Regions from separate parts of the Paenibacillus sp. 01T442 genome, predicted to be linked through region 2. Evidence: riboswitches for the same ligand, from Rfam matches in the RefSeq annotation. Region 2 holds a riboswitch; the other holds the start of a gene.
The links. Region 2 has a riboswitch for FMN ahead of AC1DLM_RS14605 (DMT family transporter). Riboswitches for the same ligand answer to the same signal wherever they lie in the genome.
Positions count from the first base shown of each region.

Region 1: it holds a riboswitch for FMN, as region 2 does, so the genes downstream of both, ribD (bifunctional diaminohydroxyphosphoribosylaminopyrimidine deaminase/5-amino-6-(5-phosphoribosylamino)uracil reductase RibD) here and AC1DLM_RS14605 (DMT family transporter) in region 2, are expected to answer to the same signal.

Region 1 is NZ_JBFTPF010000009.1:147,122-162,527, forward strand. Features, by position in the region: gene AC1DLM_RS11010 (D-alanyl-D-alanine carboxypeptidase family protein) at 1-89, shown strand, start outside; gene spoIIAA (anti-sigma F factor antagonist) at 230-583, shown strand; gene spoIIAB (anti-sigma F factor) at 580-1,026, shown strand; gene sigF (RNA polymerase sporulation sigma factor SigF) at 1,038-1,793, shown strand; gene AC1DLM_RS11030 (DUF378 domain-containing protein) at 1,948-2,157, opposite strand; gene AC1DLM_RS11035 (stage V sporulation protein AA) at 2,349-2,981, shown strand; gene AC1DLM_RS11040 (stage V sporulation protein AB) at 2,987-3,400, shown strand; gene AC1DLM_RS11045 (spore germination protein) at 3,425-5,074, shown strand; gene lysA (diaminopimelate decarboxylase) at 5,234-6,565, shown strand; gene AC1DLM_RS11055 (peptidylprolyl isomerase) at 6,682-7,113, shown strand; gene AC1DLM_RS11060 (hypothetical protein) at 7,789-8,973, shown strand; FMN riboswitch at 9,140-9,320, shown strand; gene ribD (bifunctional diaminohydroxyphosphoribosylaminopyrimidine deaminase/5-amino-6-(5-phosphoribosylamino)uracil reductase RibD) at 9,553-10,662, shown strand; gene ribE (riboflavin synthase) at 10,679-11,356, shown strand; gene AC1DLM_RS11075 (bifunctional 3,4-dihydroxy-2-butanone-4-phosphate synthase/GTP cyclohydrolase II) at 11,373-12,602, shown strand; gene ribH (6,7-dimethyl-8-ribityllumazine synthase) at 12,664-13,134, shown strand; gene AC1DLM_RS11085 (site-2 protease family protein) at 13,134-13,775, shown strand; gene AC1DLM_RS11090 (segregation and condensation protein A) at 13,792-14,583, shown strand; gene scpB (SMC-Scp complex subunit ScpB) at 14,567-15,172, shown strand; gene AC1DLM_RS11100 (DUF2953 domain-containing protein) at 15,299-15,406, shown strand, end outside.
Region 2 is NZ_JBFTPF010000014.1:214,342-229,747, forward strand. Features, by position in the region: gene AC1DLM_RS14590 (ABC transporter substrate-binding protein) at 1-644, opposite strand, end outside; partial or broken gene AC1DLM_RS14595 (glycoside hydrolase family 125 protein) at 838-1,152, opposite strand; gene AC1DLM_RS14600 (GntR family transcriptional regulator) at 1,409-2,539, opposite strand; gene AC1DLM_RS14605 (DMT family transporter) at 2,706-3,611, opposite strand; FMN riboswitch at 3,798-3,949, opposite strand; gene AC1DLM_RS14610 (Ger(x)C family spore germination protein) at 4,006-5,130, opposite strand; gene AC1DLM_RS14615 (GerAB/ArcD/ProY family transporter) at 5,127-6,239, opposite strand; gene AC1DLM_RS14620 (spore germination protein) at 6,232-7,758, opposite strand; gene AC1DLM_RS14625 (ATP-dependent DNA ligase) at 7,909-8,787, opposite strand; gene AC1DLM_RS14630 (carboxymuconolactone decarboxylase family protein) at 8,916-9,419, shown strand; gene AC1DLM_RS14635 (sigma factor) at 9,503-9,856, opposite strand; gene AC1DLM_RS14640 (Gfo/Idh/MocA family protein) at 10,013-11,095, opposite strand; gene AC1DLM_RS14645 (carboxymuconolactone decarboxylase family protein) at 11,240-11,572, opposite strand; gene AC1DLM_RS14650 (tautomerase family protein) at 11,569-11,910, opposite strand; gene AC1DLM_RS14655 (LysR family transcriptional regulator) at 11,961-12,809, shown strand; gene AC1DLM_RS14660 (NUDIX hydrolase) at 12,818-13,345, opposite strand; gene AC1DLM_RS14665 (hypothetical protein) at 13,737-14,024, opposite strand; gene AC1DLM_RS14670 (PadR family transcriptional regulator) at 14,101-14,430, shown strand; gene AC1DLM_RS14675 (pentapeptide repeat-containing protein) at 14,447-15,313, shown strand; gene AC1DLM_RS14680 (ABC transporter ATP-binding protein) at 15,327-15,406, shown strand, end outside.

The sequences.
Region 1 (15,406 bases), on a different contig from region 2:
ACCCTTTAGAGTCTCCGCAAACTGTTGATAAAGCTACTTGGTGGAAGCTGTTTAAGCGGACAACGTCGGAGTTATTTACGACGAATTAATGCGGAAAACAGCGAATAGAAGTTGATGTGATCGTATATTTTGCCTTCTTTTAGCGGTTTTCTTCTAGTTTTGTCGGGTGGCAGGAATTGCTAACTCAGTTGTAGAAACTAGTGTTCATGACCTGAAGGGAGTGAACATATTGGGCATGCAAATTGAGTTTGAGCAAGGCAGAAGAGCGCTGATTGTTAGATTGAAGGGTGAACTTGACCATCATGCAGCAGATAGTGTAAAGGCGAGAATGGAGGATGCCATTGCGAAGGAGCAAACGCATCACCTCATTCTTAGTTTGAAGGACCTCTCCTTCATGGATAGCTCAGGTCTAGGCGTCATTCTTGGCCGTTATAAGCAAATCACAAGCAAAGGCGGCAAAATGGTCGTCTGTGATGTCTCACCAGCTGTTTATCGCTTGTTCGAGCTTTCGGGGATGTTTAAGATCGTTTCGATTCAAGATAACGAACGTAATGCAATGTCCAGTTTGGAGGTTGCTTTATGAGTGAACGAAACTTTATGACCTTGCAGTTTGCCAGCCGATCTGAGAATGAAGCTTTTGCACGGGTAGCAGTGGCTGCATTCGTTTCGCAGTTAGATCCAACTTTAGATGAATTGACGGATATCAAAACGGTTGTTTCAGAAGCCGTAACGAATTCGATTATACATGGCTATAACAATAATAAGGATGGTGTCATTACCATTTCAGCTGAAATTGATGATGACACGATTCGTTTAACGATTGAGGACAAGGGCGAAGGTATTGCTGATTTAGAGCAAGCGAAAGAGCCCTTGTACACGTCAAAACCAGAGCTCGAACGTTCTGGGATGGGCTTTACAATTATGGAAAATTTCATGGACGAAGTGGAAGTTGTGACGGCCGTCGGAATCGGAACGAAAATAAACATGTTGAAGCGAATTGAATCTAAAAAAGCTTTATACAATTAGGGGTAGGATCTATGGATGTTGATCTGAAGCATGCTTCTCATAGTTATTTAGACGATTCGGAAGTCAAACGGTTAATCGCCCTCAGCCAATCCGGAGATGGACTCGCTAGAGAAACACTTGTCAGCTGCAATATCCGTTTGGTGTGGTCCGTGGTTCAGCGCTTTTTGAACCGTGGTTACGAAGCCGAAGACTTGTTCCAGATCGGGTGCATTGGACTACTCAAGTCCGTCGACAAATTCGATCTATCGTATGATGTCAAATTCTCAACCTATGCTGTCCCGATGATTATCGGGGAAATCCAGCGGTTTCTGCGGGATGATGGCACATTAAAGGTAAGCCGCTCACTGAAGGAGCTTGCGAACAAAATTCGCAAGACGAAGGATGAGCTTTCGAAGCGCTTGGGAAGGCTTCCTACGATCAAAGAGGTTGCCGAGGAGCTTATGATTACGCCGGAGGAGGTCGTGTTCGCTCAAGAGGCGAATAAACCACTCTCGTCGATTCATGAGACCGTGTTTGAGAACGATGGAGACCCCATCACGCTTATGGACCAAATTTCGGATGAATCCGGGGAGAAATGGTTTGAGAAGCTAGCCTTGAATGAGGCGATTGGGACGCTCTCAGAGCGTGAAAGACTTATTGTTTATCTCCGCTATTTCCGTGATCAGACGCAGTCGGAGGTTGCAAGCAGACTAGGCATATCTCAGGTGCAGGTATCGCGTTTGGAGAAAAAGATTCTGCAATCAATTAAAGATCAGATTGCACAATAATTAATTGTTGTATACGTAACAACGCGCTGGTATAAACCGTGCTCCTTATGGGAGGACGGTTTTTCAGTGCATATACATATAGCCGCTAATTTCCCATGAGTAAGAATCAATCAGGGGGATGAGCGGCTTGTTCCTTATACCACCGAACTCTTTTCTAACGTACCGAATGACGGTCAACCGCATAAAATCTGACGCAGTATATCCCGCATAAACCAACGAGGGAATATACGATACGACTTAACCCTGAAGATTCACGGTGTGAATCTCCCCCAAGTAGAGCAGAAACTAAATCCCATTCGAAAAGCCCAACTAGAAGCCAATTCAGCGCACCAATGATGACGAGTGTTAACGCGAATTTTGCCATGTTATCACCTTCTTTATATGGAATAAGTAATCGTATTCCCTATTTAACATGCCTTGCCATATCCATCTTTATGCATGGAGAATTTACCAAATCTCGAATGGATTACACGAAGGAAAGATTTTGCATACTATTCCTATACATGGATGACTGCAGACAGAATTGACATTGTTAAGCTCTGAGAGGGGTGAACCATGGACCGGGTAATTAATAAATATTTATACATCCGTCTGCGCCGCAAAGCGCGCGTTCGCAAGGGGCAGATCGTGAGACTGCACCATATTGCACAGCTATTTGTGGAGCCTGAATATGAACAAGCTCTGAACGAATTGATTATTCATCAACCCCAGCAAGAGGATGGAAATCGCGTGCTCATCGATATGCTATTAATCATTCGTAAAGTAAAGAAATGTTTTCCTGAGCTGCAAGTTGAACATTTTGGTGAACCGCACGTACTGCTTGAAATATACACCGATAATAAGAAATCAAATCCGCTTCTCATCGTAATCGTATGGTTGCTTTTATTTATTGGATCAGGGCTGGCGATCATGAATTTCCATGCTGACGTGTCCATGCTAGTCGTCCATCAGCGTATTTATGAATTGATGACGGGTAAAAAGGTCGATCATCCGCTCATTTTACAAATTCCCTATTCAATTGGCATCGGAGCAGGGATGGTACTTTTCTTTAACCATCTGTTTAAAAAGAAATTCAACGAAGAGCCGAGCCCATTAGAAGTTGAGATGTTTATGTATCAAGAAAACATTAATCATTATGTAATCACAGAAGAATACTCGAAAATCAATGAAGAAGGAGACGCGAAGTGATTACGTTGCTCGGGGAAGCTTTACTAACCGCTTTTATCGGATTAGCTGGAGGTATTGCAGTTGGGAGCGGCATGGTTGCCTTCCTAGTCGTTCTGGATATCATTCCTAGGTTAGCCCAAATCACACGATCATTCTCCAAAATCCACGCTTATGAAGCAGCGGTTGTACTAGGTTCACTCGTGTTTACTTGGGTTGATTTCAGTGATATGCATATGCATTTATTTCCAATGGGCGCAGCGTTATTTGGTCTATTTGCAGGTTGCTTCGTTGGATTACTAGCTGCAGCGCTGACTGAAATCGTCAATGTGCTGCCGATTTTGGCTAAACGAGTAGGAATGGATTCCTATCGAATTGTGTTATTAATGGCCATGATTTTCGGGAAAGTTATTGGTTCCTTGTTTGAATGGTTAATTTACTAAAGGGCGGAGGAAGGTGGCGCACCAATGAAGTTTATCGTTAGAAATGGTCAACAAAGCGATGAGGAGCAAGAACAAGAGTCACAAGATGAGTTCACACAAGAAAAGCAAAGTAGTCAAGATAGTCAAGATGAGAAGCTTGCCGTTGATGAGGAAGGTAATCTCTCAGTCTACAATCCGCTTACGAATATGACACCAGAAGAAAAGGCACTGAAGATTCAAGAAGATATTCCGAAAAGCCTTCGAGAAGTACAGCGGGTATTGGAAGAACGAGTCGGTTTGAATCGGAGTTTCGATCTAGTGATGAGAGAGATGGTGTTTGGCGCTAAACGCGTTGGCATCTTCTACTGTAATGGGTTCGTGAAAGATACCGTGTTGACGGATATTATCACTCGACTGACCTATGCAGATAGTGATGCGGTAGCCCACCATACGTTGGAAACATTTATTGAAAAATTAATTCCACATATTCAAGTGAAGCATTATACGAAAATGTCTGAGATTGTTGGACAGGTGTTAATGGGTGGGACCGCCTTTTTTATCGAAGGCGTAACAACGGCCATTACGGTTGATGCAAAAAGTTTTCCAATCCGATCTATTGCTGAACCAGATCTAGAGCGTGTCGTCAGAGGTTCGCGCGACGGTTTTGTAGAAACGCTGTTGACGAATGTTACCTTGGTTAGACGCCGCATTCGTGATGAGCGATTTAAACTAGAAATCATGCAGATTGGCAAGCGTACGAAGACAGATGTTTGTATCGGATATATTAACGATATTGCGGATGCGACACTCGTCCAAGAAATTAAAGATAAGATGAAACAAGTGGAGATTGATGGATTGCCTTTAGGAGAGAAACAATTAGAGGAGATGATTGTGAATAAGGGTTGGAATCCGTATCCCATGGTGCGTTATTCAGAAAGGCCGGATGTTGTCTCTGCCCATCTACTAGAGGGTCATGTCTGTGTGTTTGTGGATACTTCTCCAAGTGTCATGATCTTGCCGACGACTTTTTTTCATCATGTACAGCATGCAGAAGAATATCGAAATACACCTTTTATAGGTACGTATTTGAGGTGGGTACGTTTTGCAGGCATTATGATGTCGATCTTTTTGCTGCCTCTCTGGTATCTGATGGTAATGGAGCCTTCATTAAAGCCAGCGGGTCTTGAATTCCTTGGCCCGCAGAAGGATGGTACGCTGCCGCTCCTCATTCAGTTCCTGATTGCAGATATCGGAATAGATCTCATGCGGATGGCGGCCGTACATACTCCTTCACCGCTAGCAACCGCGATGGGCTTGGTGGCCGCGATTTTAGTCGGAGACATTGCAGTAAAGACAGGGCTCTTTATCAACGAAGTGATCCTCTACCTTGCACTTGCTTCAATCGGTATGTTCGCTACACCAAGCTATGAGTTAGGTTTAGCTAATCGAATCGTGAGGCTAGCGCTGTTAATAATTGTGTCTATTTTTGGAGTTCCTGGGTTTGTGATTGGTTCCACATTATGGCTTATTATGTTGGCTTCAAAGAAATCCTACAATGCCCCCTATATGTGGCCGTTTATTCCATTTAATGCCAAAAGCTTTTTCTCCATCCTGCTGCGTCGTCCAGTATTGGCAAGCAAAACAAGGCTTAGCATAACGAAGCCAATTGATGGTACCCGTCAATCTAAAACATAGCGTATGGAAAGGGCTGAAATTATTCAGCCCTTTTTTGTTGTTCTAGGCGCATGTATTGTCAAATAGATGTGCGCTATGGTACTTTTATAAGTATGTATGCGACCTCTTTAGCGGAATTTGGCATAGGGAAGGTTCAAGTAGAGAGGGGAAAATATAGCTATGTATTTACATGGTACCAGTAAATTAAATGATCTAGGCCACCTCGAAATTGGCGGTGTCGATACGACGAAGTTGGTAGCCGAATTCGGCACACCTCTCTATGTTTTCGATGAGACACTTGTTCGTCAGCGTTGTCGAGAGTTCGTTGAAGCTTTTGAAGCTTCTGAGCTGAAATTTCAAGTAGCCTATGCAAGTAAAGCGTTTTGCGTGATGGCCATGTGCCGAATTGTAGAAGAAGAAGGTATGTCCTTGGATGTTGTATCCGATGGCGAGCTGTATACAGCGCTTCAAGCGGGCTTCCCAGCAGAACGTATTCACTTCCACGGGAATAACAAAACCATTTCCGAGATGGAAATGGCCATTGATGCCAAAATTGGATGTTTCGTCGTAGATAACTTTATCGAGCTACAAATGCTAAATGCAATTGCAACTGAGAAACGCCAAAAGGTGAAAATTTTATTGCGGATTACGCCAGGTGTAGAGGCGCACACGCATGAATATATTTCAACAGGCCAGACGGATTCCAAATTCGGCTTCGATTTGGGGAATGGATCTGCATTCCGCGCGATTGAGGAGGCTTCACAGCTTTCCAATTTAGAACTTTTGGGCATCCATTCACATATTGGTTCACAGATATTTGAAGTCGAAGGGTTCCGAATTGCGGCTGAGAAAATGGCCGAATTTGCGATTCATGTCCGCACTGAATTAGATGTTACGTTCAAAGTAATTAACCTGGGCGGTGGCTTCGGAATTCGTTACGTGAGTGAAGATACACCTCTGCCTGTAGCTGTGTATGTGAAGGCTATTACAGATGCTATTAAAACGAATTTCGGCAGCAACGGCTATCCGCTACCGGAAATTTGGGTTGAACCGGGTCGTAGCATCGTAGGCGATGCAGGGACAACGCTTTACACGGTCGGCACAACGAAGGATATTCCCGGTGTTCGTAAGTATGTGGCTGTAGATGGCGGTATGACTGACAATCCACGTCCTGCCCTATACGAAGCTGTATACGAAGCGGGTCTCGCGAACCGCGCTGCAGAGCAGCCAGCTGAAGTTGTTTCGATTGCCGGCAAATGCTGTGAAAGCGGCGATATGTTGATCTGGGATGTGAATCTGCCGAAGGTAGCTGCAGGTGATATTCTGGCGGTATCGAGCACAGGAGCTTACAATTACTCGATGGCTAGCAACTATAACCGTATTCGCAGACCGGGTGTTGTTTTTGTCAAAGACGGCCAAAGCGACCTTGTCGTGAAACGTGAATCCTTTGATCAAATCGTAGGGAATGACGTAATTCCAGCTAGAATGAAACAAGTCAGCAAGACGGTTTAATCGTAGTATGAAATCAGCAGGAGGCCCCTAGTTATGCAGGGTTCCTCCTGCTGTTTGTGTAATGCAGCCATTCATAGTAGAATAAGATATTATTTCCTAAAGGAGTGAACCACATAATGGCAAAACAAGCAAAAATTCAACTAGCAGGTGGCGGAGAGGTTGTTATCGATCTTTTTGAGAAAGATGCACCGAACACTGTCGCTAACTTTGAAAAACTAGCAAACTCCGGTTTCTACAACGGACTTGTTTTTCACCGCGTAATCCCAGGATTCGTAGCACAAGGTGGTTGCCCAACTGGAACAGGAACTGGTGGCCCTGGTTACCAAATCAACTGTGAAATCAACCCGAACAAACATGAGCGCGGCTCCCTAGCGATGGCGCATGCTGGTCGTAACACAGGCGGAAGTCAATTCTACATCGCATACCAACCGCAACCACATTTGGATGGCGGACACACGGTGTTCGGTAAAGTATCCAAAGGTATGGAGCTTGTTGATGCATTCAAAGGCAAAGACAAAATGGAAAAAGTAGAAGTTGTAGAAGTATAATTTCTGTCATATGAACTGCTCAGACTTAGGTCTGGGCAGTTTTTGTATTTGTGCGTGACGCGAGGGTCTGGAGCGTTGGCAAAAGCATGGATTTACTGTGCCGAGTGGTGCTATGTATTTAGAGCCTAAGCGCAAATAGATGGATTTTCTGTAGTTAATTATTTAGTTTTCTTGAGAATAAGCCAATTAGATGGATTTCCTGAAGTTATTTTCGAGCATATTTAAGGAAATGAGTGTTTTGAGGAGATTTAGCTGGATATTTTCCATCTAATTGGAATATTTGATGGAATTCATCTGGATTAGCTGTATATTTTACAGGTAAGTTGTGATGTGTAGAGTGAAGTAAGCAAGTAGAGTACCCGAACCAGACTGTCAGCAGCCAACCTTCAAGAGCCCCAAAGAGCGAACCGCAACCGCAACCCCAAGAGCGAACCCCAACCCCAACCATACAAATTAGCTACTCAACAAATCAACTCATCAGTAGTTCGTAAGCACCTCAACAATCCAGCTCACAAGTAACTTAACAATGCTATTGCCTAACTACCCAGCAACTTCTCCAACGCAGATAAACCCTTTCCAACTCATCAAAGGTTGTTATATCAAGTCAAGCAGAACCTATCTGAACGCGGATACGTCAAACTTAAAAAGGGAATACGTATGAAAGGTGATGTCGGTTTGAAAAAGAAATGGTTACTTTATGTAGGAACAGGTATAGGGTTGGCTATACTCTGTCTATTCACTCTGACAGGAAGAGAGAAGCCGACAGTCAATGTTCAAAGCCCGCAACATGTCTCCTTGATATCTGATGTAGTTGTAGCTAAAACGCCCTCAGAAACGGTGAGGCGGCCTTTGATGGAACAGCTTAGAATAGAGCTAAGCCATGTAGCTGAACCTATTCCTGATCTGACGGAATGGCTTCAAATACGAGTATCGCCATATGATTCTCAGAAAGTGGCCTTAGATGTCATCCAGACTGATTTGGATCAAGATGGGGTTTCGAATGAATGGGTAGCTGTGTTAATTGAGGATATTCGGGATGAGCAAACAGGCTTGGAACAGGAACGAAAGTCTTATGGGGTAATCATTGATTATGAGGATAGCCGGTACACCCTTCAATATTTGAATTTCACATCTGCGAATAACGGCCGAGCAAACGTCATGACCATTGCTGATCTTACAGGTGATAGCAAGCCAGAGATTGTTTGGGTATCCATAAATAGCGGCGCACACACTACTTTTTCCGAATATGCTGTGTCATCATGGGTAGGTAGAAAACTTGAAACATACACGGGAACGGCTCTGATAGCCAGTGTATCCAAAGCGGATATTCGAGATAGGAAGCTTCAACTGACAGGTGGGTTAATCGGTTCAGTTGGAGCGGGACCGTGGCAGCAGGAATTCACGGAGACGTATGCGATTGTTGAAAATACTCTCAAACGTACTGAGCGAGTCTATGTGCAAACACCTACACCGTATCATCGACTGATAAGTGGCATGTGGGCTGAGTCGTACGGATACAGGGAGCAGGCGTTACGTGATTATTCAGAAGCCATCGAGATGCAAGCCGTGTCTAATCATGACTATGCTTTTATTTTTGAAGGCGAGTGGGTACAAGGTGGGATAAATCCCGATAAGGAAGCAGAGTTTAGCAGTACAATCAAACGTTTTTCACTGCTGCGGAAGGAACTTTTAACAGAGATGTCCAGAGGAGTTGACCCTCGAAACGCTTGCGTATCGGCCAAGAAGAAAGCTGGCTTCGACATGGCTTGGTTGACGTATCTGAATGCACCCGCAGGCTATGCAAATCCTCATTGGGAAGAAGGAACGATTTGCTCAGATATTGCTTTATTAGAACAATGAATTCATAGTAAATTCAACAAGGATGAGTTCCAAATCCATTAATTCCGACAAGTTTTATCAGAAAAAATGAAAAAAGACCTTGCAATTTTCATGCGTGAGTGATAAATTTTTGTGTAATAAAGAAATTAGTAGCTAAGGTTTAGTTATTAATCTCTTTTATAGTATGCAAAACCTTCGGGGCGTGGTGAAATTCCACACCGGCGGTGATTCGTACTCATGTACGTGTACATGGTTGCGATCAGTCCGTGACCCGTTGTGAAGCTAGCGGTACCTGACAACAGCTTCGCTACGGTTGACCTGGTGGAACTCCGGGACCGACAGTATAGTCTGGATGGGAGAAGGAAAATGCGAATGTCATTTCGCTAGCATGCTTGTTCATTTTTTCACATTAATCTAAATTCGGCAGGTCTGTCCAAAAGGGCTACCTCGTCGGTATTGTTTGATTTGATCAAAAATGTGACAAGCGTAACAGCAGGAGTTTATTCGTGTTATCTAAACAATCTCTGGCCCCCATCCGTAAGCGGAAGGGGCTTTTTTGCATTAGAATCAAGGATTGAGTTAAGAAGGCGGTGATCATCCATGGAGCTGTTGAATGACGAAACCTATATGAGACTTGCGCTTCAGATGGCAGAGCGCGCACTTGGACAAACGGGAATCAATCCTGTAGTTGGCTGTGTTCTTGTCAAAGAGGGCCGCATTGTTGGCATGGGTGCACATTTGAAGCGCGGAGAGGGGCATGCAGAGGTCTTGGCCTTGCGTATGGCGGGCGAGGAAGCTAAGGGGAGTACAGCTTATGTGACCTTGGAGCCCTGCAGTCATCATGGCAAAACACCGCCATGCTGCGACCGCCTCATCGAAGCTGGTGTGACTCGTGTTGTCGTGGCTACCACGGATCCGAATCCGGTAGTTGCTGGGACGGGAATCGCCAAGCTGCGCGCGTATGGATTGGAAGTGAGCGTAGGCTTGCTAGGTGAAGAATCCGCGAAGCTGAACGAGGTTTTCAACAAATTCATCGTCTCGCGTATGCCTTTTGTGACGATGAAGACCGCGAGCACCCTGGACGGCCGCATCGCTTCCAAAACCGGCGACAGCAAGTGGATTACATCCGCGGAGTCGCGAGCTTTTGTTCATACCCTGCGCCATCGGCACCAGGGTATCCTCGTCGGCGTGCAGACCGTCATCGCCGACGACCCGCAGCTGAGCACGCGCGGCGACGTACCGGCTGTGCAGCCGGTACGCATCATCGCGGACTCGCAGCTGCGAGTCCCGCTCGGCGCCCGCGTGCTCACCGAACAGGATCGTCAGCCGACGATCCTGCTCGCGAGCGCACAGGCGCCCGCAGAGCGCCGTGCCGCGCTGGAAGCGCGCGGCATTACGGTCCTCACCTGCGGGGACGGCCCGCAGGTGGATCTGATGCTCGCCATGCAGCAGCTCGGCGAGCGCGAGATCGGCTCCATCCTCCTCGAGGGTGGAGGCCGCTTGAACGGCGCCATGCTGGAGCGGCGCCTGATTGATAAGCTGGTGCTGATGTTTGCGCCGAAAATTATCGGCGGGGGCCAGGCAGCACCTGCGAACATCCACTTCGACGGCTACGCGAAGATGGATGATGCTATAACGCTCGACCGACTGCGTGTCGAGCAATTCGGACCGGATATTTGTATAACCGGTTATCCGTTGTATAAGAGCTAGAGAACGGAGGAGTGGCATGTTTACCGGCATTGTTGAAGAAATCGGCCACATGCGCCGCATTCATAGTGGAGGGCAAGCCATGGTGCTGACCATTGGCGCCAAAAAAATACTGGAAGACGTCCATTTAGGGGACAGTATTGCCGTTAATGGTGTGTGTCTCACCGTCATTTCGTATGACAGTGATTCCTTCTCCGTTGATGTGATGCCTGAAACGTATCGGAAGACGAATCTACGGAAGCTACAATCGGGCACGCGAGTTAATTTGGAGCGGGCGATGGCGGCGAACGGTCGATTTGGCGGACATATTGTCCAAGGTCATGTGGATGCCACAGCAACGATCCTATCCCGCATACCGGAAGAGAATGCCGTTGTGTACCGGTTCGCACCGGAGAATCCGCATATATTCCGCTACATCATTCCAGGTGGTTCCATCACGATCGACGGGATTAGTTTGACGGTTGTAGATGTCACAGAAAGCGATGTTTCCGTTTCGATTATCCCGCATACACTTGCGCAAACGGTTCTCCATGACAAAAAAGCCGGAGATACAGTCAACATTGAATGTGATGTTCTTGGCAAATATATGGAACGACTGCTCAAATTCGGTCCTTCTGATACTTCTGCTCACGGAAACGGAGAGCCTAAGAAAAGTAAGCTGACCGCAAGCTTTTTAGCAGATAATGGCTTTATGTAAGTTAGGAGAGGTGTATATGACACAACCCATTCGGTTCAATACGATTGAAGAGGCTATTACGGATCTAAAATTAGGTAAAGTAATTATTGTCGTAGATGATGAAGATCGGGAAAATGAAGGTGACTTTATCGCCCTTGCTGATAAAACGACACCAGAAGTGATCAACTTCATGATTAAAGAAGGTCGTGGGCTCGTCTGCACACCGATTACCGAAGACAGAGCCAAAGAACTTGATCTGCCTCCAATGGTAGCGCGCAACACCGATTATCACGGTACAGCTTTCACGGTTTCTGTTGATCATACAGATACAAGCACAGGGATTTCAGCTCATGAGCGTTCCAGAACGATTCAAGGGTTAATCGATCCGTCCACGAAACCACAGGATTTCCGCAGACCAGGTCACATTTTCCCTTTGATTGCCAAAAAAGGCGGTGTACTTCGCAGAGCAGGCCATACAGAAGCAACGATCGACTTGGCTATTCTTTGTGATTCGTATCCGGCAGGCGTTATTTGTGAAGTTATTAAAGAAGATGGTACCATGGCAAGAGTGCCGGATCTGATGGAAATTGCAGCGAAGCATGAGCTTAGCATCATTACGATCCAAGACCTTATTCAGTATCGCAATCAACAAGAAAAGTTGGTGAAGCGCGAGGTTGAAGTGGATCTGCCAACGGATTTTGGAACATTCAAAGCGATTGCTTATACGAATCAATTGGATGATAAGGAACATGTAGCTTTAGTTAAAGGGACCATTGACCCTTCCAAACCAACTTTGGTGCGCGTCCATTCGGAGTGTTTGACAGGTGATGTGTTCCACTCTCATCGTTGTGATTGTGGTCCGCAGCTCGATGCAGCACTAAAACAGATTGATGAAGAGGGCAATGGTGTATTATTATATATGCGACAGGAAGGTCGCGGTATTGGCTTAATCAATAAATTGAAGGCCTATGTCCTCCAAGAGCAGGGATTAGACACCGTAGAAGCGAATATTAAGCTTGGATTTGCTCCAGATCTTCGTGATTATGGCATTGGTGCACAAATTCTCAAAGATCTAGGCATCACGAAACTTCGTTTGTTGACGAATAATCCGCGTAAAATCAAAGGCTTAGAAGGCTATGGCCTTGAAGTAGATGAGCGCGTTCCGATTCAGATGGAGAGCAAGAAAGATAACCTTAGTTATTTGCAAACCAAGCAACAGAAGCTTGGCCACATGCTTACTTTTATCGATGTAGGCAAGGGCATTTAATTTTTGTATAGTAATCTAAATCACATACAAATACGTTTCAACAGAAAAGGAGATTCTTACCATGGCTACGATTTATGAAGGACATTTAATTTCGCAAAATTTAAAATACGGGATCGTTGTTGGACGTTTCAATGAATTTATTACTTCCAAACTGCTAGGCGGTGCACAAGACGCGCTAAAGCGTCACGGTGTGGATGAAAGTGAAATTGATATCGCGTGGGTTCCAGGTGCATTTGAACTGCCTCTTATCGCGCAAAAAATGGCCGAAAGCGGCAAGTATGATGCTGTCATTACCTTAGGTGCCGTTATTCGTGGTTCAACGCCGCATTTTGATTATGTGTGCAGCGAAGTGGCCAAAGGTGTTTCGGCGATTAACTTGAAAACAGGTATTCCTACAATCTTCGGTGTATTAACAACAGATTCCATTGAGCAAGCAGTTGAACGCGCAGGTACGAAAGCAGGCAATAAAGGCTGGGAAGCTGCCGTAACTGCGATTGAAATGGCGAACTTGACGAAGCAATTCTCTTCCTAATGCTGGCTTATTACCACTTGGAAACACTGCTGCCGCGGCTGTTTGCTTTCCTAATTGCTATGACCCTACATGATACAGCGCATGCAGGAGTCGCTTGGCTGCTAGGAGATCGAACAGCTCGTGATGGCAAACGATTTTCGCTTAACCCCTTGGCGCATCTTGACGTCTTGGGGTTGGCGATGATCGTCTTCGGGCCATATGGCTGGTCGAAGAAAATGCCGGTCGATTCGGACCGTTTTCCCAAGAATCGCAAACTATCGCATACCATTGTTTATCTTGCTGGGCCTCTCGCGAATCTTGTACTCGTTTTATTTTTTTGGTGGTTATATTTTTACTTGCCTGCCCTTCTTGGGGCAGCTTCGGAATCGCTCGTCGTGGAACAATGGCGTGTGTATTTACAATATTGTGTTATCGTTAACTTAATGATAGGACTCATTCATTTGTTGCCGCTCTATCCGCTTGATGGATGGTATATAATGAGAGGGCTTGTTTCGACTCGGAAACAGCGATGGCTGGACAGACAACAGATCAAAGCACTTATTCTTGTAATCGTTTTAATGGTGACCCCGATTGGACAATGGGCGCTCAGCGGAATTTATCCATACGCCGTACAGGTAATCATGCATCTTTATTCACTATGACAAGGGGAAGAACGACATGAAGGTTACATATAAGTTGGAAGCATTTGAAGGCCCCCTTGATCTATTGCTTCATCTGATTGATAAAAATGAACTCGACATTTACAATATTCCGATCAAAGAAATTACAGATCAATACCTTGGGTATGTGCAAGCGATGCAGGAACTGGAGTTAGATATAACGAGTGAATTTCTCGTTATGGCTGCTACTCTGCTCTCCATCAAAAGCAAAATGCTTCTACCTAAGCCGCCTGTCATTGAATTTGACGAATATTTTGATGATATGGATGATTCGTTAGACCCACGCGCTGAGCTCGTTGCTAAGCTAATTGAATATCGGAAATATAAATCGATTGCAGATATGCTTCGTGACAAAGAAGTGGAGCGCAGCCTCGTTTACACACGTGAACCTGAGGATTTAACACCATATCTGCCGGATCTTCATGAGAACCCGGTGGAAGGGTTAGATGTTGCTGATTTACTGATTGCTTTTCAGCGTACCTTGCGTAAGTTAGCGAACCGAAACGTAGTTGCACGGATCAGACGAGATGAGATTTCGGTAAAGGATCGGATTCGTGAAGTTGTTGATTTGCTTAAAATAAAAGGTGGCAAGCTGTTATTTTCCAAGCTGTTCGATTATGAGATGACGCGGGAAGAAATCGTCGTTACCTTTCTCGCTATCCTTGAGTTGATGAAAATGAAGAAAATCACATGCTACCAAAATCAGCTTTTTGAAGATATCGTCATTCAAGCCAAAGAGGAGGGAACTGACCTTGACACTCAACTTCCAACAGATGAAATCGATTATTGAAGGACTTCTCTTCGCCTCTGGCGACGAAGGACTAGATCTCAAGCAACTTGCTGAAGTGATGGAACTTGATGCTTATGTAATTAAAGATCTGCTGAAAGATATGCGAACAGATTTCAAACGTAAAGGGCGCGGCGTCCAAATTGTAGAGGTTGCTGGCGCCTACCAGCTCACTACTTTGGCGGAGCATGCTCCGTATTTTGAAAGGCTTGCTTATACGCCATCACGTTCCTCGCTCTCGCAAGCTGCTCTTGAAACGTTATCCATCGTTGCCTATAAACAACCTATTACACGTGTTGAGATCGAAGAGATCCGCGGCGTGAAGTGTGATCGAGCACTTGCTACATTAACGGGTAAGGATTTGATTACGGAGGTCGGGCGTGCAGATGCAGTGGGTAGACCGATTTTATATGGTACGTCCAAACAATTCTTGGAGTATTTCGGTTTAAATTCGATCCAAGAATTACCTGACTCTGCTAATTTCCAAGGTAGTTTTGATTTGGAAGAAGAAACTCGGATGCTATTCGATCGCTTAAGCGGGGATCAGAAACAATTGACCCTGGACGATGTGAGTGACGAGCACTCCGAATAAGGTCATGTTAGGTTAAAGCTTATCCATACATGCATTTCATTTCCTTTTAGAGGTCATACTAACTCCACCTGCGAGAATTCATCTTGCGTGTGGAGTTTTTCGTTCATTTTGACTAAGGAGGCGTAAGTGTTGCTGTGGGTAGGGTTGGCCGTCTTGGTTGTCATCATTGCCATTATCGTTGTGCTATGCAGCTATATGCGCGGTGAATTTTATTTCTCCCGGGTAAAAGATAAT
Region 2 (15,406 bases):
ATCGACATCCCGGAGCGAACCAGCTTATCGCCTTCCCATACGGTTAACTGCTTAGCTGCATTCTCCAGCTCTTCCCACGTTTTCGGAGGTTGAAGTCCTTTTTCAGCGAATAACTTTTTATTATAAAAGAGTGCTCTCGCATCAACTGTCAAAGGAAGACCGTACAATTTATCGCCGGAAGATAGTTCTTTGAGCGCTTCATCGTAGTAATCCGTGCGTTTAATGTTATCTCTTTTCATATATTCATCGATGGGATGAAGGACATTCTTGGAAGCATATAGAGAAGTCCGCCATCTATCCCAGAACATCACATCCGGAGAGCCTCCCGAGGTCGCAGCAGTCAGAAACTTCGTAATCATGTCTTCCTGAAGCACGTACTTCACTTTGATTTTATCCTGTGACTTATTGAAGGCATCCGCCATCATGACGAATTGCTTTTCACCTTCTCCACCCCAGTCTCCCCAGAAGGTAATTTCTACTGGCGCTTTGGCCGCTGGCGCGGTCGATGCCGAAGCTGCTGGTGCCGTTGTTCCTTCAGGCTTCGTAGTTGCTGTCGTTTGGTTCGTGTCTGTTTTTGATGAACAGGCTGCTAGGCTCAGCGTTAATGTCACAGCGGTAATGACAGTCATCCATTTTTTCATGATTCTTCCTCCCTTTTATATGAAACAAGCTACTTTTCCCACGCCTATGTTAAAAGGGGTTACCCCCGCATAACCAAGTGTCATTTCCGAACTATTTTCATAATCGAGAGACCGCACACATCTTCAGCAACTTTCCCCTGATACAAGTGGCTAATTGAAGGGCTTCGGCGCTTATAGCATGATCCAGCCAAACTTAAGCAGCGATCTCGGCAAGGTAGCCAAGCACCACAACAGCGAACATGTTCGCGGGCACCAAATAGCCATATGTACAAGCGTCGTCACTCGGGCGAAAACCAGACCACGTCATGTCGGTATAGCCAACTTCGCTGCCAAGTCCTTCTCTAGTTAAGGTATCTGTAGCGGGACAGTTCATCCGTTGGAAGCGATAAGGGGAATGGGTTTCATGGTATTGCTCTACTCGTCAAAGCTGAAGTATGGAAAGAAGGGCCGCTCGAAATTCGTGCGTAAAATGGGAGGTTCTGCCTGTTATCTTCCATAAGAAGTAACTGATCAATGAGATTGTAGATCGATGTCGGCAGCATAGCAGATTTCCTCATCGGGTGAATCATCTCCCTTAACTTGGAAATAAAACGCTTACATTTATGATTATAGGCGAACAAATAACGTTATGTCAATATGTATTTGTTATATTATTTACATATCATTTAGATGGATTAATATATTAACTTATAAAGAAAGAGATTGCTAGTTTAGCAATCTCTTGTATTGGCCTTACTATACGGCTGTATGTGATTCCGATATTCCGATCATCTAGCTGGACCTGTAGACTCTCCGATGATTAGCTTGGCGTCCAAAGTCGTTCTATTCGACACTTTCTCGCCGCGCTTGAGCTTCAGTACGTTCTCAACAGCCAGCTTGCCGATTTCATCCTCATTCTGAATCATGTGCGTAAACTGATAGCCGCTGCCCAGCGTAGTTGGTGGACTATCAAAACATAGGATAGAGATATCCCCTGGTATCTGAAGTTCCATTTGTTCCACTGCTGCCTTGGCTAGTAAGGCTATATTATATTCCATCGCGAATAAAGCTGTTATGTGCGGATTGCTCCGCAAATGCGTCTTGATCATCTCGATATCTTGATTCATATTGGGTTGATGGAACGAATTCGGAAGCGTAGACGTAATCTCATCCAACCACAGGGATCGGTCCACGAGAACCCCACGTTCCGCATGAGCACGTACGAAGCCCTCGATCCGATCTTCGATCGCCGTTGTATCCATAGGCGGCGGCGTGAGTAAGCAGATTTGCTTATGACCCAAATCAAGCAAGTAATCCGTACCTGTGCGTGCAGCACTGATGTTATCTGTACTGATCGAAGCCGCAGCTACCCCTTTGAGGTGACGATCCACCAACACTAAAGGGAACTGCTGAATGACTAACTTCAGGATTTCCGCATTGTAGAACTCCCCTTGCGCAGGAAATACAATGATGCCATCCACGCCTAATTCGAGAAACGCACGAATCGCTTTCTCTTCATTCTCAGGCAAGCCGAAAGAACGGCGCAGCACAAGGAAACTATCGTTGTCGGCTGAGGCACGCTCCATGCCGTAAATCATTTCCGTCCCGAACGTATTGCCGAAATCCGTGATGACAAGGCCGATCAACGTATGTTTGGCCCGATTCTCGGTAGACGACGCTTCCGCTGATGGCTCGCTTTCATCCGCGACAAAAGAGCCCTTCCCCGGCTTACGGACGATCAGTCCAACTTCGGCCAGCATCTCCAGCGCCTTTTTGCTCGTGATCCGGCTCACGTTATAGTCATCGGCCAATTCCTTCTCGGAAGGAACACGGTCTCCAATGTTATATTTGCGTTGTAGAATCTCTTCCCGCAGTGTTTCATATATTCGCTCATAAATGGGTCTTGAATCTGTCGACATTGCTCCCCACTCCCTACTCCCAGCCAAATGTTATATCATATATTGATATTAATATATCATGTTATACGTCTTTTGGAAAGATGGGAGTTGGGAGTGATTCTTAGTTACTTGAGTGGAATAATCCACTGTAAAGGGAACATACAGCTTAGATTCCATACCCCAGCCTCTATTGCCCCCTCTGGTTGCTCTGCCGGCTCATAAACCATAGCGTCAACCAGATAAGTATAAACCCGAGCAGCTGACCTATCGTCAGCTTTTGACCAAATACAAGCCAGTTCATACAGACCCCAATTGCAGGGAATGCAAGTTCAGCTAACGTCGCAAAGAACGCTTTGGTKGTGGACAAGCCTTTATAATAAAGCAGCATGCTGAGCAGGCCTGGGAAAAAAGCTTGGAACAGCAGGTTTACCGCGATAATCGTCAGCTCACTGCTCGAACCGTTCAGCCCCCAATGGTCACCACTTGCTAAGAGAACAATCGTCAGAAGTGGCAGTGCCAGCAAGAAGCGAAGTGAGGTCACGACTGGAAAATCCAACTTTTTCTGAAGCAGGAATTTCCCCATCACCGTGGAACCACCCCACAGAACAGCCGCCAATATGGAAAATAAGCAGCTGATTGCACCTAAATCCTTCAAGCCCATGCCAGGCAAACCGAGGCCGAACGTCAGCAGATAGGTACCTAACAGGGCCACCCCGATATAGGCGAAAAACTTCGATGGCAATGTCTCTTTGAGCAGCACACGAGCTAGGATAATTGCGAATAAGGGCTGTAGTTTCTGTAGAAGCAAGATCGCATTGGCGCTGCCATGAGAGAAAGCCGCGGTGAATAGAATGGTGGCAATTGCCGAGCCACCCCAAGAAATGAACAGCAGCGCTCCAATAACAGCAAGTGAGAGCTTGCCTGTTAACGTACGACGATACTTCATCAATACGGGCACAGCGTAAATGGCCAATAGAACATGTTCGATGAATACGATTTGCGCCGAGGTAAAGCTTTTCAATAACAAGATGCGAAACAGAGGATCCAGTCCCCACAGGGTTGCGCCAAGTGCGACATACCAGATCCCGCTCATACCACTTGTACGTATGGATTGAGAAGTCGCACCCTTGCTACCAAACTTAAATACATTTTCCAATTCAAAAACCTCCTAAAGAACGTTTTGAATTGAACCTTCTCGAAGAACAATGCCCCCGCTCATGATAATGGCGGKGGCATTGACAAACAGACCTGTTAAATAATGAAATTTAACAAGTTTGTTCTTCACCTTCTCTCATCCGGACTATACCGTCGGCCTTGGAATCACACCAAGTCAGTCCCAGCCATTACTGACTGGGAGTCGCGGGCTGGAGATACACGCACGCATGTATCCTCACCGCCGGTAGGGAATTGCACCCTGCCCCGAAGGTTCATATTCGATTAAGTGTATACTATCAGGTTACAGTTTAGTTGGCAACCTTTTTTATCTCTTATTGAATCTGCCCCAATCGCACGATCTGCATATCTACATGAACATCATAGGAGGCAGATTTATACATCTCATGCCAAGTATCACTCGTCAGATTCGAGTGGTAAACCCGACTGCGGTAGATTTCTCCAAATCCGACCGGATCCGAGTTTAAGGACGTTAATTTCTTTAGTAAAACATTTATTTGCTTTTCTGATTCTTCATTCATTCCTTTTTGCAAGGCTTGAATGACACTGGCTTTACCAAGATCAAGCTGCGCAGAGCTTTCCGTAAGCATTCCCTTCAATTTGATATTGACCTGAAACTTCAGTGGGTTCTGGCTGATCAACTTTTTACTGCTATGGCTAGATATTTCCTCAATAACGACACGTACCGTCTTATCTTTGATATCCCTGACGACATCTCCCAATTCTTTCGCGTCTAAAGATAGTTCTACACTCCCTGCTTTATATCGATCACGAATCGTCTTAAGGAAGAAAGCTTCCTTGGGGTTCACGGTTCCTACCATTTTATCACCACTAAAAACCGCCACATCTTTGAGCTCTACAGAATCACCTTTTCTTTGTAGAAGCGGTACCATGGGATCTGCCGTGGAATATAAGGCTGAGAGAAATTCATGCAGTGTGCCTGAAACTATCTGTTCGTCGAGAATATTCTGGTGGATGTTATCTACAATAAACGATCCGACATCTGGGAACTGTTTATATTTATGCATTAATAGATCCTCTGCACGATCTTTGCTGACGGCCATATAAACAGTGCTGGCAATGGAGGCATCCCGAAATAAGGTATCAACCAACGGTAAAAGACCTGCCTGGGCAAGTCTATAGTCATAAATGGCGACTCGCAGCTGACCTGAGACGACTTTCTTATTCGATTTGCGGTTCGCAGCAACACGTGCTCCTTTACTGGTCAACCCCTCAGAAGTGATCGCAAGGACAGTGGATTTGGAATTAGGATCGATCTGATGGATCACATAGGTTGCATTAATTTTATTGCCTTCACCTTGGTCATAGCCGGCCGCGATGGTCATTCCTAATTTCTCCAACACATTTCTCTCCAAGCCTAAGCTGACCGCCAAAATGCATACAAGCAACACAAGGAAAATAAGATTGAATCTTTTCATGCGCTCACCTCTGACTGACTCCTTTTCTTATGCCTCCAGAAATGAAATTGAACAATTACGAAGAGTATCACAGGATATACATATACGATATAGACAGCCCATTTAGCAAATAGATCGTTCATATACTCGATCTGAATCCGAGATTCAATGGAAGAACAAGCGAGCCAAGCAGCTCCCATGAATGGATACAGCCAGTATTTTTGTTTCCATGCAAAAGTACGTTTAAGTCCTTTCGTCGCTGCCCAGCTATACATGAGGAGATTGGGCACGATAACTAATAACCATAAGCTAACACCGATATATTCAAACCGTTCCAAAAACGGAAATTTGATGATTTTCAGCATCGTAAAGGTAGCCCAATCTGTCTTCAAAAGTTCCCCACCGCTAAAGAATACAATGGAAACAAACATAACTGCCGTGTACACAAGGGTGACACTCATTAAACCAATTTGGGAATACCACTGAACTTTGGACTTCTCTTTGGCAAATGCATAAATAAAATAGAGAATTTCAAACCCTGTCATCGTAAAAGACATCGAAAGCACCCCTCTACTCAGTTTACTGAGATCCGCCTCCAGTATGGGTAATACTCCCGTCCATTCCGCATAAATTAGAGGAAAATATAGCAGAATGACTAACCAAACTGTAATGGTCACAAATATAAAGCATGCGCCTACAATCGTTCGTAAGCCTCCATTTACCCCATAAAACACCACACTTGTAATTAATAACGCTAGCAGCCATTGCGGGGCATTCGGGAATAACCAAACCTGAATCATTTCGATATAGTTGCGCATTACAATGATAGTCGCACATAAGAAATAAACCATATAGATTAGATTCATAACATGGCCGAGCAATTTTCCGTAAATTATCAAATGAATCTCATAGAGGTCCTTATCTTCGAATTTCGCTAACGTTTTAATCATCAACCAAACTACGAGTTGTGTGATGATCCCTGCAAGGATGACAGCAATCCACGCATCATGGCCAGCGATTCGAAACACAACTCTTTGATAACCAGGAAGCCCTACGCCTACTTGCGCGTCATGGATAATAAACATAAGTAGAAAACTGCTATACATATACGTTTGTTGTGTTTTACTCATCGATATCCGTGTTTCCCTTCGGGATGTTGTCCCCATTATTGGCGAATACGGAGCGTTTCGGGGCCAATTGGTAAGGGAATCTTAGGAGGCCATCTCGTTTGTTTTTATTTTCAATCGTATAGGGAGGATAGAAATACGGCTGTCCTAAACTAGACTGTCGTAGCAAATGCAAAATTAGAAAAGCAATGCTTATCGCGATACCTAAACCGCCCATGATACCTGCGGATAAGATGATTGGAAATCGGATAATCCGTATCGTATTCGCCATGGCAAACACCGGTGTAGTGAAGGAGGATAAGGCGCTTAACGCTACGATAATGATTAAAATATTGCTGGTGAAGCCTGCTTGTACTGCTGCCTGCCCAATGACGATACCGCCAACAATCCCCATGGTTTGACCTACTTTCGAAGGCAATCTTGCACCCGCTTCACTTAGTAGCTGAATGATCGTTTCCAACATAAGCGCTTCAACAAGTGGCGGAAAGGGGACTCTGGCACGTGATTGAGCTAAAGGGACCAAGAATGCCTGTGGAATGATTTCATAATGGTACGTAAGAGAAGCCACATACGAGGCTGTTGCGAATAGAGAGATCGCAATACCCACGATTCGCAATCCACGAAAAAACAACCCTGTAGCCCATCTATAATAATAATCTTCAATCGATTTAAAAAAATCAAAGAACGTCGTAGGACAGATAATTACCTGCGGGCTCCCGCCAACCACAATAACAACCTTTCCTTCAAGGAGTGGAAATATGGCCCGATCCACCCTCTCAGACGTAATCATTTGCGGAAAAGCGGAGCTGGGATTATCATCCATCCATTGCGTCAAAATCGTTGCATCCAGTAGCGCTTCCAAATCCAATGCTTGAATCCTGTTATAGATATGAGTTACCATTTCTAAATCGGCCCGATTGCTTAAATAGACGAGTCGAATACTCGTTTGGGTATTTTCACCCAAATTCATGGCAATCTCGCATACATCAGGGTTCGGTAAATATTGATGGATCAACGCAACATTGGTTTCCAGATTTTCCGTAAAAGCAATTTGCGGGCCCAAAATTTGACTTTCATTTTCCGGCTTAGATAAGGCACGTTCTCTTCGTTTCGCGGTATTAGCTAGAATACCGTACGTACTGCCACTTATGTGGATATACGTCCAGCCTTTCAAAATATGTTGCTGCAAATGGGTCCAATTATCTTCGGTCAGCAACTGTCCTATTGGAATTAAATTAACCAGCTTTTCAGGTAAGAACGTATCTTTGACTTCAATTAGTCGATTGAGAATTTCTTGGAAAAGAATTTCCGAATCCACTAAATTGCTTAGATAATAAACGCCATACGTCACGTCAGTGGTCAATTTTCTACTAACAAAGTCAGGAAACATGCGAAACGTTTCTTGGAATTGTGTATTCATTTGATCCAATTCAGCTACAAAGTGAAATGACGAAGTGTCCTTCACGATTGGCTTATTGAACTTGGGTTTGGATTTGAAAAGTATATTTTTGATGGAAAACATGGGTCCTGCTCACCACGATTCTGACATTTCGAGAGTATGACTATTCTGCTCTAGATCCGTGTGGATTATGTAAATGAATGGATATAAAGATAAATAAAAAAGACTGAACTCACCCATTTCCATGGTGGTATCAGTCTCTTCATAAATTAATTAAATAACGAATTCCATAAATTCCGGTGAACGCAGTCTCCCGCTTTGGGTCCAGCTTCTAGTTTTTACCCTCGCCATAATCCGCGGCTCCATATAGGCGAAATTCTTGTCTTCCTTGAAGACTAAGCGTTTTTGCACGCTTTCTATCGCTTTTTTGTGGATTGGTGATACGCCGGACTCAATGATTCCTACTGGTAACTTGGACCCATCTGCTGCATCAATAGAGGCCAGTAAAGCAAAATTATTTTTCCTATATCCAGAAATGTACACATCGGCGTACGTCCAATTAATTACTTTTTGCCAGCGGATGGAGCGTTTGTTTATTTCGTAAGTGGAATTCTCTTTTGTGGATTTCATGATAATGCCCTCAAGCCCGCGGCCGCGAACGTGCTCAAAATAGTCTTTGGCATTCCCCTCGAACATTTCAATCTTTTTATAGTTCTCATTCTCAGTAAAAGCCTGCTCCAACAGCTCTTTACGCTTAAGCAAACTTAAACCCGTGACGTCAATTCCCTTGTATCGCAAAATGTCAAAAGCACAAAAAACCACAGGTTTCTTATTTTTCTTAGATAAAAACCGTGCTGACATCGCTTCAAAATCAGGTTTCCCTTGATCATCCAACACGACTAATTCACCATCAAGTATGGTGCCTTCCGGTATAGGGCATCTTAATAGCTCAGGGAATTTATGCGTTATTAAGTCATTGTGTCTCGTATATACATACAGTTTATCCATATGGGAAAGAATACATCGTAAACCATCTAATTTTAATTCCGCAATATGATTCTTACTGTAAAATGGCTGATTATTTTTGGCATTGTACAACATCATAGGAGAAATGAACATGTTATTATCACCCTGATTTAAATGATACTTCACTATGAACCTTCTGCCTATTGGTAACTGTTTCCCACGGTAAACAATTAAAAATTTATTCGCTTTGATGTCACACAGGAATGCCCTCAATTGTCTTATAAGTGTCACAAAAAAATTGGAGGTAATCACTGATGACACAACGTTTAAATTATATGCAGCAATCACCTGAGCTTTTCAAAAAAATGCTGGAATTCAGCAACGCCGAACACGATAGTGCCATTGAAGAGAAGATTATTGATCTTGTTCACATCCGTGCTTCGCAAATGAATGGTTGTGGGTTCTGTCTAGACATGCACGTCAAGCAAGCGAAGATCCATGGGGAAGGCGAACTTCGCCTCTACCACATTGCCATATGGCGTGAATCCACGTTGTTTACACCGCGCGAGCGGGCAGCACTGGCTTGGACAGAGATTCTGACTAAGCTTCCTGAACATGGTGTGCCGGACGAATTGTATGATCGCGTTCGCGGTCTATTCTCTGAAAAAGAAATCTCAGATCTAACTTTCTCCGTCATGGCTATTAATGCTTGGAATCGCATCAATGTCGCTTTCAAGAACGTACCAGGTTCGGCAGATGCAGCATTTGGACTAACGAAAGCTGGTTTGAGTTCCCCCCACCATCTGCAATCAGGATGACATCCTCTGTTAACATATCCACCAAGGATTGAATGTTACCATTCGAAATCGATGAAATGAATCGTGTCACCAGTTCCTTTTCTTCAACCAGACGGGTGGATGGACTTGCCTGCTTGGGTGAGGATACATCTACGATCCTCCCCTAGCTGAACGGTTGGTTCAGGCAGCCAATTCCCCACATAGCTAATTCTCCTTTTTCTCGCTGACTTTAATTCATTCAAGCATCGGTTGACCATCATTTTGCTTAAATAAGACTTGGTAATATGAATATTCTCATTGAGATGTCCATGAATACTTATGAACAAATCTTGCACCATATCTTCTGCATCTGATCTAGAACCAAGCATTCGGTATGCAATGGCAAACAAATGAGGCTTATAGGTTGTATACAAATCTTCCATACTCGTTGTAGGTTGGTCCTTTGTGAAACTTTGCATAATAACCCTCCTTCATTCCTAAAGTGAAACTTCAGCCAATCTGACAAAAACATGCGTCTCTGATAAGACAACTGGCGTTGTCCATCTGTGACATGAATCTTGAAATAAAAAAACAGCCACCATTGGCTGCTTTTCCTTATATCGCATATATCACTTTCAGTGAGGCAACTCCACCGATACTTCACGACGGGCCGCCGCGGAGCGCAGTACGCCGTCAATAATCGCTTGCTGGATTAGAATTTGCTCACCAGGAATTGGGGCTGGTCGACCATCCCGAACCGCTTCGGCAAAATCATGTACTTTCTGATCGAACAGATTCAATTTATGCTCGACAAGCGGAACTGGCGTCGCTGTATGTCCGCCGAATTCATCATGGAATAGCGTGATGGAACCTACGGAGCCATCCCATACCCCTGACCACGGCCCAGCACCAGCCGGAGTCACTTTAAGACCCGCATCCGTACCGAGAAACATCGTTGCTCCAAGGGTATCCATGTGCATCGCCCACGATATTTTGAATTGCAGCACAAGATCATTCTCGAAGCGCACCATCGCAACCCCGAAATCTTCGACTTCGAACTTGCTCGCTTCCGGATGGTACAGGGAGTTCGTGCCGAAATGGTTAGACGTAAATGCGGACACCGTTAGCGGACGAGGATATCCAAGCGTATTAAGCGCCATATCTAGCGAGTAACAACCAATATCCGCCATCGCGCCTGCTCCGGCGAGCTGTTTACTGATGAATGTTCCGCCTGGCATACCCCGACGACGCCCGCCTCCCGTCTCTACATAATAGACATTGCCAAGACGTCCTGATTGCACAATCGTTTGCAGCAGCTTCATATTCGGATCATAGCGAGGCTGGAAACCGAGTGTTAGCATCTTCCCGCTCTCATTCGCCGCTTGTGTCATATCGATACCTTCTTGAAGTGTCACCGACATCGGTTTCTCAAGTAACACGTTCTTTCCTGCGCGCAGAGAATCCACGGTCGTTACGTGATGTGAAACGTTTGGCGTACAAATACTAACCCCATCCAAATCTAAGCGCAATAAATCCGTATGGCTATCGAATGAAGCAGCTTCCGTTAATCCTTCCGTTTTCGCGAATGCTGACGCCTTGCCTGGGATTACATCGGCCACACCTACAATCTCTACATAGTCAAGCTTCTTATACGCAGATATATGGGCTCTGGCAATGCCCCCAGTTCCGATTATCCCAATACGCAGCTTTTTGCTCATTCTCGTCAATCCTTCTCTCTATGAAAGTGTATGAAGTCCGAACTTCCGCTTCATTTCTATACAATTTGACAATAGCATAGAGAAGGACGTTTTTTTAGTTCATATTGATGCCATCGGAAGTGTAAGATTGCGACATTCGCCAAATCACCGTTCTATCGACTCGCTAATCCCCTGTACAATACCAAGAGCCGAAGCAGCTCGAGGCCATCCTGCATAGAAGGCCATATGCGTAATTGCTTCTACTAATTCTTCTGTGCCTAGGCCATTCTCTATAGCCAACCGCAAGTGATATGGTAGTTGTTCTGTCATTCCTCCCGCTATCAGCACCGCAATGGTGACTAAGCTTCGATCCCGAAGAGAAAGCTGCTCCCTTCGCCACAAATCTCCGAAAAGCACGTCTTCTGAGTATGCAACGAATGCTGGCGCGATTTCACCGTAGGCTTCCCTTGAGGTAGACACTATTTTCCGATGAGTCATAGGTCACAACCGATCTTGAGCATCTGTGCTTCTCCGTTACCGAATGACCAATCCTCAAATTCGTTATCCACCAGTACAACAAATACATCTTCTTTCCGCATAGGAAGTTGATTGGATAATTGTTCAGCTAGCTCGCTATAAAAACCTTTCTTCTGCGAAGTCGTTCTCCCTGATTTCAGTGTTATTTGAAAGTAGAGCAGTCCATCGCTTCGTTCGACACCTAGATAGCTAGGACTATAATAGAAGTCACCTTCCTTATGAGAATGAAATACTTGAAAAACATCGTCTTCCGGAACGTTGAAGTACTCCACCAACGCGCTTCCGATAATTCGGCTGATCTGTCCTAATTTGTTACGATCATATTGGTGCTCGTATCACTTTTCAAACCATTCTTACAGAGGGAACGTTCTCTCGTGCAGCGGAGAAATTGAATTATGCACAATCTACAATATCGAACCAAATGCAACGATTGGAGAAGGAAATTGGGGTACAACTATTCAACCGGGGATGGGACGTAGAACTGACGAGCGCAGGGAAACTTTTCGCGTTGGAGATTGATAAACTCATTCAACATTGGACCGACGTGACCAATCTGACCAAAGCTTTGCAGCAAGATGAGATCGGCAACTTGCACGTAGGCGGAATTGAATCTGCCATGCAGACGTTACTTCCTACTACCATGCGGCTATTTCACGAACAGAAGCCACGAATCTCCTGTCAATTCACGGTGGGGAATACCGATGCATTATCACAGGCGATTATCAAAAAAGAGCTCGATTTCGCAATTTGCGGCGAACCGTCCGATTCGTTGCCATTCTTTTTCGAGCCGCTTTATCAAGAGAAAATGGCAATTGTCGTTGATCGAAGTCATCCACTGCTGGAACGAAATCACGTTACTTTCCGTGAGCTTCTTCATTACCCCCTCATCTCAGGGGGACCCACCTGTCTCTATTATTCGCGAATAACAAAGTTACTATCTCATTACGAAGTAACGCTTCCCCATTTTCATACCATAAACCAAATTTCAGCCATCCCCCATTCTGCAAAAGGAACGCTGGCAGTGGGCTTCGTTCTGGATTCGACTCCTTTGATCCCGGAAGTGGTGAGAATTGATGTGGCATGGGATGAACCTGTCATCCCCATCGGGATCTTGATGCTTCGTGGACAGCATACGGCCCCTTTCTCACATAAGCAATTGTTTTTACAACTTTTGAAAAAGGGAGTAACCAGCTCCTGAGTGTCCTTCTACACAGCCTCTCCACTTAATAGGCGCGCGGCCTCTTCAAGTATCGTCTTATCTCGTAAAAGCATGAATTTGGATGAGTAATCGGTACAAGTTAGCATCGACTCCTGCATCACGGCCAGCGCTTGATCTAATGACATCCACGCAACGACCATGCCTAGCTGGATCTCGTTTTCAGTAAGCTTGGTATCGCGGAAGCTAGCTTTCGCTTTTGCGATATAACAGTAGGAGAATTGAAAAAACTTGTTTCTGTTTTTATGCTCTTCGATATACCCCAATTCATGGAGGATTTCAGCTTCATAACCCGTCTCTTCCTGGATTTCACGTAGAAAGGCATCCTTTGCTTCTTCTCCTTCATCTACACCACCCCCAGGTAGCTTGTACAGTTTCGTTTTGGACATATACATCATGGCGACATTTGACTGACTATCTACTAAAATACCTCTTGATCCGTATCGAGAGATGGTATCTAGGAATTCAGGCGCACTTCCTAGGATATCGTTATCTGTAATTCTTATGATCAGTTGCACAAAATCAGCCCCCATTAAAGTACTTATTTCACATCATTATAAGCTATTGATTACATTTTGCGTGTGTGAAATCAGTTGTTGTTACGCGTACTGGTGGTGAAAGTGCAAAAGTGCAACCTATTTCCGCGCATGAACTTCTCAAACGGAAATACGTGCGAAAGTGCAACCATTTCGGCCTACACGCCTCCATTTGGCCCTTTACGGCCCAAAAGGATGCTCTTTTGCACGTATTTATCGATGTGCCGCCGTTTCTCCCGAAAATAAGTGTACATTCGCATCTTTGACCTATTACAAGCTTCCAACGCGCAGCGTCAGGCGATTCTGCAACAATGTACATATGTACAACAAAGGAGCTAAGCGCCAACGCGCTACAGCTCCTTCACATTTTTCCCTATAGATATCCGTGCAGCTCAGCCTTCAGCCTCTCCGTCACCTCTGGATGATCCTCCGCCACGTTCCGGGTCTCCCAAGGATCACTGGTCAGGTGATACAGCCGATCTGGACGGTTCAACTCCACGATCAGCTTCCACTCGCCGTCCGATGCGTTCCGCCAAGAGCTCGGATGCTGCGGCCCTTCGTCCAGGCATGCAATTTGCAACTCGCGTAACGCCGCCTCGGCTTCCCCCTGCAGAATGCGTTTGAGCGGCACTCTTTCCTTATTTTTTGGCAGTCTGATCAAACAAGGTATTTTATTTAAAATAGTACCTTGACAGTCATAGTACTATGCCGTATTATAATAAATGTGAGGTGATGATATGAGCGAAAACAAAATTACATCCGACCTGCTCCGCGGACATACCGATACGATGATACTACGGCTCTTATCCGAAGCTGACCGTTACGGTTACGAAATTGTCAAATTAATTGCTGAACGCTCGGGCGGCGAATATGAATTAAAAGAAGCCACGATGTACTCCAGCGTTAAGCGGCTTGAGACAGACGGCGATATCGAGTGGTATTGGGGCGATGAGTCACAGGGAGGAAGACGCAAGTATTTCAGGATTACCGAAAAGGGCAAAAATGCTTACGTTCGCAACAAGAACAATTGGGAGTATTCGAAGCGTGTACTAGAAAATTTATTATAAGGGAGAGATTGCTATGATGAATCAGAAATTGACGAACTATTTGAACGGTATTTTCACGCCATACGATGGGGTAAAAAGCGTCACCGAATTAAAGACAGACCTGCACTCCGATTTGCAGGAGCGATATCGTGAACTCAAAGCTGAGGGTAAAGACGATGAAACAGCGTTTCATATGACCATTGAGAGCATCGGCGACATCGAACAAACGATTCTGGAAGTCGCCAACCTCTCCCGCTCGCTGGAACGGCAAGTCGTGACCAACTTTAGCGCAAGCAATCTGGCAATGAGCGACTTTGCAGGCGTTAAGGCTCATAAAGGTCAATTTAATGCTAGTGCTTTACGCGGAGCCGACTTTGCAGGTGCAGATTTGACTGGAAGTTCGTTTAAGACCAGTGATCTACGTGAAGCCAATTTTGACGGCGCTAATCTGACGGACTGTACCCTAACTGCAACTGACCTTACGAATGTAAGCTTCAATGAATCGATCCTTGTACGCACTAACTTCAGCGTTTCGGGGATGGAGGGTGCCAAATTCACAGGCGCCAAATTCACCGACGTTACGCTAAGCAAGATCGACCTCAGAAAAACAATCTTTGAAAATTGTATCTTTGATGGCGTGGACTTCGAATTATCCGACCTGAGCGGGGTGCGTTTTGACGGGCAAACCTTTATCGGCGTTAAGTTTGACAAATCGGCAGTAAACGAAGTTTCTTTTAAGGGCGCTATATTAAAAAATGTGTCTTTTCAAGCATTCTTTTCATTAACAAATAAGTATTACCGTGCCTTCAAAACCATATGCTTTGATGATGCAGTCATGGATAAGCTGACTTATGCATCGCTTAAAGGCGTGGGGGCAGATTTGTCCAAAGTTACTGTTCGATAAGGAGGGAAAACTTATGCCAACTAATTCGATTCAAGTCGTTGGGTTGCAAAAGTCCTACAAGCAGCATCAAGTCCTAAAGGGCGTTGATTTCGA